DNA from 3 places in the Parabacteroides sp. AF21-43 genome. Region 3 is predicted to be linked to each of the others. Evidence: riboswitches for the same ligand, from Rfam matches in the RefSeq annotation. Region 3 holds a riboswitch; each other region holds the start of a gene.
What was found. A riboswitch is a leader RNA that binds a small molecule or an ion and turns the genes downstream of it on or off. The one in region 3 is predicted to bind thiamine pyrophosphate.

Region 1 (2,266 bases), on a different contig from region 3:
GCATGGATTATAGCTACGATCTGTGTCAAGTAAATAAGACGGAACACCGTTCCATGCTTGATAGGTCTTCTCGCTGTTTCCGAAGGCTTGGAATTTAATCAATGTATTATCGGCATAGAAAGCGGCGGAGGCATAGTAAGAGCTCATACGGGCGGAGGCACGATCGATAAAGCCGTCGCTACGGATATTGGAGTAGCGGGCGTCGAAAGCGAAATGATCGTAAAGTAATCCGGTACCGCCTTTTACCGTATGCTTCAGCGTACCGAAAGAACCTGCTGATACGGAATATTCGCCGTAAGGCTTTAAGGACGGTTTCTCGGTCTGCATGGCGACTGTAGCGCCAAAAGCTGCGGCTCCGTTCGTAGAGGTTCCGGCGCCTCGTTGGATCTGGATCGATTCTACCGAGGAGGCTATATCGGCCATATTAGCCCAGAATACGGTATGAGACTCGGAGTCATTAACCGGTACGCCATTGATCGTGATATTGATACGGTTTGCGTCTGTACCCCGGATACGAAAACCGGAGTAACCTATACCTGTTCCGGCATCCGAGGTCATGATAACAGACGGGGATTGGGAGATAAGGAATGGGATACCTTGCCCGTTGTTCCGGCTGCTTAGCTCTTGTTTGGAGATGTCGCTATAAGCTACCGGGGTTTCTTTCCCGACTTTGGTAGCGGTAATAACCACTTCATCCAAAGATACGTCTTTTGAGATTTTCAAGGAGTCGACCGGACTGGGCATTTGCGCCTTGACGGTTGTAGCTAGCAAGGAGCCGGCCAAGATAACCAATACATTTTTCATCTTTTCATCTTTTTGCTTTAAAACTAAATAGATGAATAGAAAGGATGGGAGAAGCATGAATCCCTACGACAGCATTACCTGTACAGGTTCTATGGGTATGATCTCAGCCCGCTCCTTTCGTGAAGGATTTTGCGAGCACCCCTTCGTATTCGGCAGCAAAGATAGGCATAAAAGTGTTAATAAATATTACTATCAATAGTAAATCAGATTTCTATAGATATTAATTCTGATTACTATGGATAGTAATCCGGTTTGTGTCGTATTAATTTTTTCTGTAAAAAGATGAGGATATTTTGAGAACTCATTGATTTTTTGTATATTTGCGGGCGATTAAGTGAAGTTGAGGAGGGGGCGGGTAGTCCCCTTCTTTTGTTCTTAACAGATATGTGTATGATAGAAAAGAAAGTGGTAAGCCAATTAATAGAGGAAAAACTAGCCTCTTCAAGCAATTATTTAGTAGACGTGGTGATTAAACCGGGAAACCTGATAGTCGTTGAAATTGATAACGATGAAGCGGTAAGCATTGATGATTGCGCCGAGTTGAGCCGGTATTTGGAGGAGCATCTGGATCGTGACGTCGAGGATTATGAGCTGGAGGTTGGCTCCGCCGGCATTACTTCTCCTTTCAAGGTACTTCGCCAATACGTCAAGAACATCGGAAACGAGGTGGAGATGCTGTTGAAAAACGGCTCGAAGCTGACCGGTGTGTTGAAATCTGCCGACGAGAACGGTGTGGTTGTCTCTGTCGAGAAGAAGGTGAAACCGGAAGGCGCTAAGCGGAAGGTGACTGTGGTGGAGGATGAGTCGTATACATTTGATGAAATAAAATATACAAAATACTTAATAAGATTCAAGTAAGATTATGGCCAAGAAAGAGGAAACAATCAGTATGATTGACACCCTTGCGGAGTTCAAGGAGTTGAAGAATATCGATAAAGATACGATGATTAGCGTTTTGGAAGATTCGTTCCGTAACGTGATCGCCAAGATGTTTGGCACGGATGAGAACTATGACGTGATTATCAACCCTGAGAAAGGTGATTTCGAGATCTGGAGAAACCGTACGGTTGTGGCTGATGATGAACTGGAGGATGAGAACTTGCAGCTTACGTTGACGGAGGCCCGTAAAATCGATGCCGACTGTGAGGTGGGCGAGGAAGTGACCGACGAGGTGCATTTCGCAGACTTCGGACGCCGTGCGATCTTAAACTTGCGCCAAACTTTGGCTTCAAAGATACTTGAATTGCAGAAAGACAGCTTGTACGCTAAGTATAAGGATAAAATCGGCCACATCATCGCCGCTGAGGTTTATCAGGTGTGGAAGAAAGAAATCCTGTTGCTGGATGACGATGGTAATGAGTTGCTACTGCCGAAATCCGAGCAAATCCCGACCGATTTCTATCGTAAGGGAGAGACCGTACGTGCGATCGTTCAACGTGTGGATAACTATAATAACAACCCG
Region 2 (2,266 bases), on a different contig from region 3:
ATTCTTTCATTTCCGTATTCTATACGGGATTATCCACGGCGTTGATCATAACGGGATTCTTATTCTTGAGACAAGGAAAAACCGTTGGGAATTGAGAATTGAAAATTAAAGATACAACAATCTATAATTTTCAATTCTCAATTTTCAATTTTCAATTCCCAAGTTTTTCGCAGATCAACTCAGCAGCCTTCTTGCCGCTCATCAGCATGCCGCCAAAGATCGGTCCCATACGGAAGCTACCGCTTACGCCGTTAGCGGCCATACCGGAAACGAATAATCCCGGGTAGATCTCCTTCGTGTTCTCCACCGTCGTCTGCTCACCCAGCTCCACATTCAAGGAACGCTCGCCGATCACGCCTCCGGTCGGTGTATTCAATTGGATATCATTCTTACGGGCTACCACACGGGCAATCTCGCAATCATGCCCCGTACCTTCCAAGACAGCCTTAGCCATGATCGTCAACGGATCCACGTGCATCCCTTCACGGATTACCGGAGCCCAGTTCACTACCACACCGGCTACGGCATCGTTATGAAACACCACGTCCTCTACCGAATAGCAGTTAAAGATCGTAGCGCCCGCCTTCGTCGCCTGATAAATCAAAGCAGAAGTGGTATGTACCGAATCCATGATATACGTACCATTAGCACCTTCCTTATAGCTTACGCCCAATTCCTTGATAATCGGCATAGCCTCTTCCTGCACCACGATATCGTTGAACATCATAGCGCCGCCCCACATACCTCCACCGGGAGCCAGCTTACGATCAAACAACGCCACCTTCTTACCGGCTTTCGCCAAGAAATAAGCGGCCACGATACCGGAAGGTCCCCCTCCCACGATCGCTACATCCACAGACAAGTTGCTCTTCAACTTCTCGAAGTAAGAGTCAATGATTCCACTTGAAACAATCTGTTCCATCTTAATAACTAATTAAAGTTTAAACATCAGGGAGCACATAGAGGTAACGCCCCCTTTATTTCCTAGTTCTACCTTATTTTCCCTTCGCCGGCATTACCCGGATCAGGTTCGATGGGTATAATCTCAGCCCGTATGACTCGGGCACCCCTATGTGAAAAGTCGGGAGCAAATGTACAAAAAATTAGTATAACTGTACACCTTCAGGTTCCACTTCTATGTTTCCCCTCAATTTTTCCGTCATTCGGATGGATAATGTATAAGATGCCTTGAAGATTTGCCACCAATTTCATCGGGTACAATAGCCAATAACATTCATATAAAACCATAGGTTATCAGTATAATTATCACGGTATGTTAGTCTTTTCCTTGTTGCAATGCAAATTCTTTGCAAAAATCATCGGTCAAATAATAAATATCTGTAACTTTGCTTACGATAAACGTAGTGGTATTAAATCTGTAAATCTTGTAATTAGGTAATTCAAACTTATAGTTTCTATCTCTGGTTTTCAATTTATCAACCAATAGGACTCATATTAATCCTTATAAATCACTGCAATTATGTCAATGCATGCTATAGAAAGTTTGGTGGAATATTCCGTGATAACAACAGCGACCGCCTCTCCTGTTCCACCTTTGGCACAAAGTATTTGTTATAGTCTTTACCAAATCCAGAATCAACTGGACTGCGGGTACACGGTATTACGGGTTCGTGATGAACTGGAACAACTCGGTTATCTCTCTCTTTTGCCTCCGGAGCAATTGCCTGAGCCGGAGCGTAGCGAGGCGAGGCGGCTTGCCATAGAGGGCGGTTTCTTGAAAGATGGTACTTATGTGGACGGTTGTTCCGGAAAGTGTTGTGTCACCGCAGGGACTGCGTTATGGAAAAAGCTGCTTGAGATGGGTGTTCTTCCTGTATCGGCAAAGGCGGAACTTCGGCTACTAGCCCCTTTGGAATTGGCGGAACAAATTGTTCCCTTAGCTTCTAAGGCACTTGCCGAAGGGGATAAAAGAGGAGCCGATACGCTGGGACATTGGTATGCGTTCTTTCCGCTACTTTGCGTAGTGGAAGGTTTGGACGATGACAATGCACCCGAACCGGAAAGAATCCAAGCGTTGCTCCGGCTGCTGGCAGTTCCCGAAGCGTTTGAAGTGGCAGGAGCCTATGGGAAAGAGATGGATTTCGATTTTGAAGAAGAGGAAATGTCTTTCCTTGCCGGTTGGGAGACCCCGTACAACCAGTGGAAAGAGAAACAGGAATCTCTATTTCCAGAATTTTGTAAACGCATAATGTACAAGCTTATAGAAAAGCATGATTTTGCGGAAGCCGACCGTTATGCCTCCCTT
Region 3 (2,266 bases):
ATATCCCAACGATCGTTTATCCCTGCGGGATTTAACATCACCTTAAACGGGACGTTCGTTTTTGCCGGTGCCGGCACCTTATTCTTCAACGAGAATCGCTTCCGTATTTATATCAGTTACGGTTATCGGAACGAACCTTCGCATTATTTCGGGAAAGGCTATGAGACGATCGAGCAAATCGAGAAGAGCGACTCGACAACGAAATTCCATAAGAGTTCTTTCCAACTATATCCCCGTTTCGTATGGGAAGTTAGGCCTCATTTATATACGGGTCCTCTTTTTGATATTAATTTCAGCAAATCAGATGATATCAACCCGGTGATGGCCGAAGATCCTTATTTCAATAAGTTCAAACGAGATTATGTCAATATCGGTGTCGGCGGCTTGATTCAATACGATACACGAAATGACGTGGCGACCCCAAGTTCCGGTATGTTACTAAGCGCGATCGCTAAAGTGTATGGAAAGTATTTAGGCGGTGCATATAATTATGAGATGTTCGAGTTAGAATACCGCCAGTTCCAGCAAGTATTTCGTCCTCGTAGCACCTTGGCATGGATCGCCAAGACACAAATCGGTGTGGGAAACGTTCCTTTTACGGAGCTTCCTTCGTTTGGCTCTCCTTTCGATCTTCGCGGATACTATTGGGGCAAGTACCGTGACAAGACCATGGCGTATGGGATTCTGGAGTATCGTCATATGTTCGGCAGCGTGGAGAAATATAAGAGCGGTAATTTCTGGGCGAAGTGTGGTTTTGTTGGCTGGGTCGGCACGGGTACGATCGGAAACGCTCCTATCGTAGACTGGAATAAATGGAAGTTCAACTACGGCGTAGGCTTACGTATCCAAATGCAACCCGGCAAGAACTTCCGCCTAGACGTAGGCAAAGACCCGAACCAAAAAGGGATGGCGGTTTATATGAATATGACGGAAGCCTTCTAAAACCAGAAGGCTCCCGTCTACGATCTATGGAAGTATAACCTTGCGTTAAAATTATCGTTTGAAAGCCGGAAATATCTTAATATCGATTTTTTTCACTAAGTTTGCGTCATCGAAGGGGTGCCATACTATATGGGCTGAGATCATACCCTTACTACTTGATGCGGGTAATGCCGCCGTAAGAAAAACGAATGTTAAATGGATAAAAATGAAACGTACCGTTATCCGGTAGCTTTAACGATCGCGGGCTCTGATAGTGGCGGTGGTGCCGGAATACAAGCGGATATTAAGACTTTTTCCTCGCTGGGTGTTTTTGGAGCCTCGGCGATAACGGCTATAACCGCTCAAAACACACAGGGGGTGCGAGGGATCCAAGCGATCTCTCCCGAGATTTTGAGAGGACAAATCGAAGCTATTCTTGAGGACTTCATCGTAGATGCCATAAAAATAGGGATGCTACATAACAAGGATGCCGTAAAGGTTGTATCTGAGACTTTACCTTCCTTCCGACGAACTTCTATCATTTTAGATCCGGTGATGATATCCACGAGCGGAAGTAAATTATTGGAGGATGACGCCATCCGAACCATCATGGATGAGTTGTTCCCTAAAGCGACACTGCTTACTCCGAATATTCCCGAGACGGAATATCTTTCCGGTATAAAAATCAATAACGAGGCGGATATCTTATGTGCCGCCCGGAAATTGCAGGAAAAAGGATGTAACGCTATATTGATCAAAGGGGGGCATATTCCCGGAGTAGAAACGGTGGATCGGTTATTTATCAATGAGAATAATCCGATTTGTCTGGTCTCGCCAACAGTGGAGACCTTCAATACCCATGGAACGGGCTGTACGCTATCGTCCGCCATCGCCGCTTATATGGCACTCGGCCATTCATTGGTGGAAGCCGTACGATTAGCCAAGGAATATATGAATAACGCGCTCGTTCACGGGGCAAATGTATGCATGGGAAAAGGGCACGGACCTGTAAACCACTTCTTCTCACCCTCTGCCCTTCATAAAATCCGATGGAATCATGAATAAGCTGGTCGTAATTACTACACCTTATTTTTTCGCGGATGAAGCTTCTTTGATCGAACTTCTATTCGCGGAAGGAATGTCTCGTTTACATCTACGTAAACCGGATTGTAAACGTGATGAATTGGAGGGCTTATTGGATAAAATCTCTCCGGCTTATTACGACAGGATCGTTCTTCATGATTGGTTTACCTTGGCAGAAGAAAGGGCTTTAGGAGGAGTCCATTTGAACAAGAGGAACCCGGAAGCTCCACCTTTATATAAAGGCAGTATAAGTCGTTCTTGC

Region 1: linked by a shared signal. The riboswitch ahead of DWX84_RS11195 (TonB-dependent receptor) and the one ahead of thiD (bifunctional hydroxymethylpyrimidine kinase/phosphomethylpyrimidine kinase) in region 3 are both predicted to bind thiamine pyrophosphate.
Region 2: linked by a shared signal. The riboswitch ahead of DWX84_RS19810 (sulfide-dependent adenosine diphosphate thiazole synthase) and the one ahead of thiD (bifunctional hydroxymethylpyrimidine kinase/phosphomethylpyrimidine kinase) in region 3 are both predicted to bind thiamine pyrophosphate.

The regions. Positions count from the first base shown of each region.
Region 1 is NZ_QTMG01000013.1:99,627-101,892, reverse strand. It holds gene DWX84_RS11195 (TonB-dependent receptor) at 1-804, opposite strand, end outside; TPP riboswitch at 847-957, opposite strand; gene rimP (ribosome assembly cofactor RimP) at 1,195-1,662, shown strand; gene nusA (transcription termination factor NusA) at 1,667-2,266, shown strand, end outside.
Region 2 is NZ_QTMG01000039.1:13,455-15,720, forward strand. It holds gene DWX84_RS19805 (hypothetical protein) at 1-95, shown strand, start outside; gene DWX84_RS19810 (sulfide-dependent adenosine diphosphate thiazole synthase) at 152-922, opposite strand; TPP riboswitch at 985-1,081, opposite strand; gene DWX84_RS19815 (hypothetical protein) at 1,481-2,266, shown strand, end outside.
Region 3 is NZ_QTMG01000003.1:59,558-61,823, forward strand. It holds gene DWX84_RS03365 (BamA/TamA family outer membrane protein) at 1-942, shown strand, start outside; TPP riboswitch at 1,046-1,143, shown strand; gene thiD (bifunctional hydroxymethylpyrimidine kinase/phosphomethylpyrimidine kinase) at 1,138-1,986, shown strand; gene DWX84_RS03375 (thiamine phosphate synthase) at 1,979-2,266, shown strand, end outside.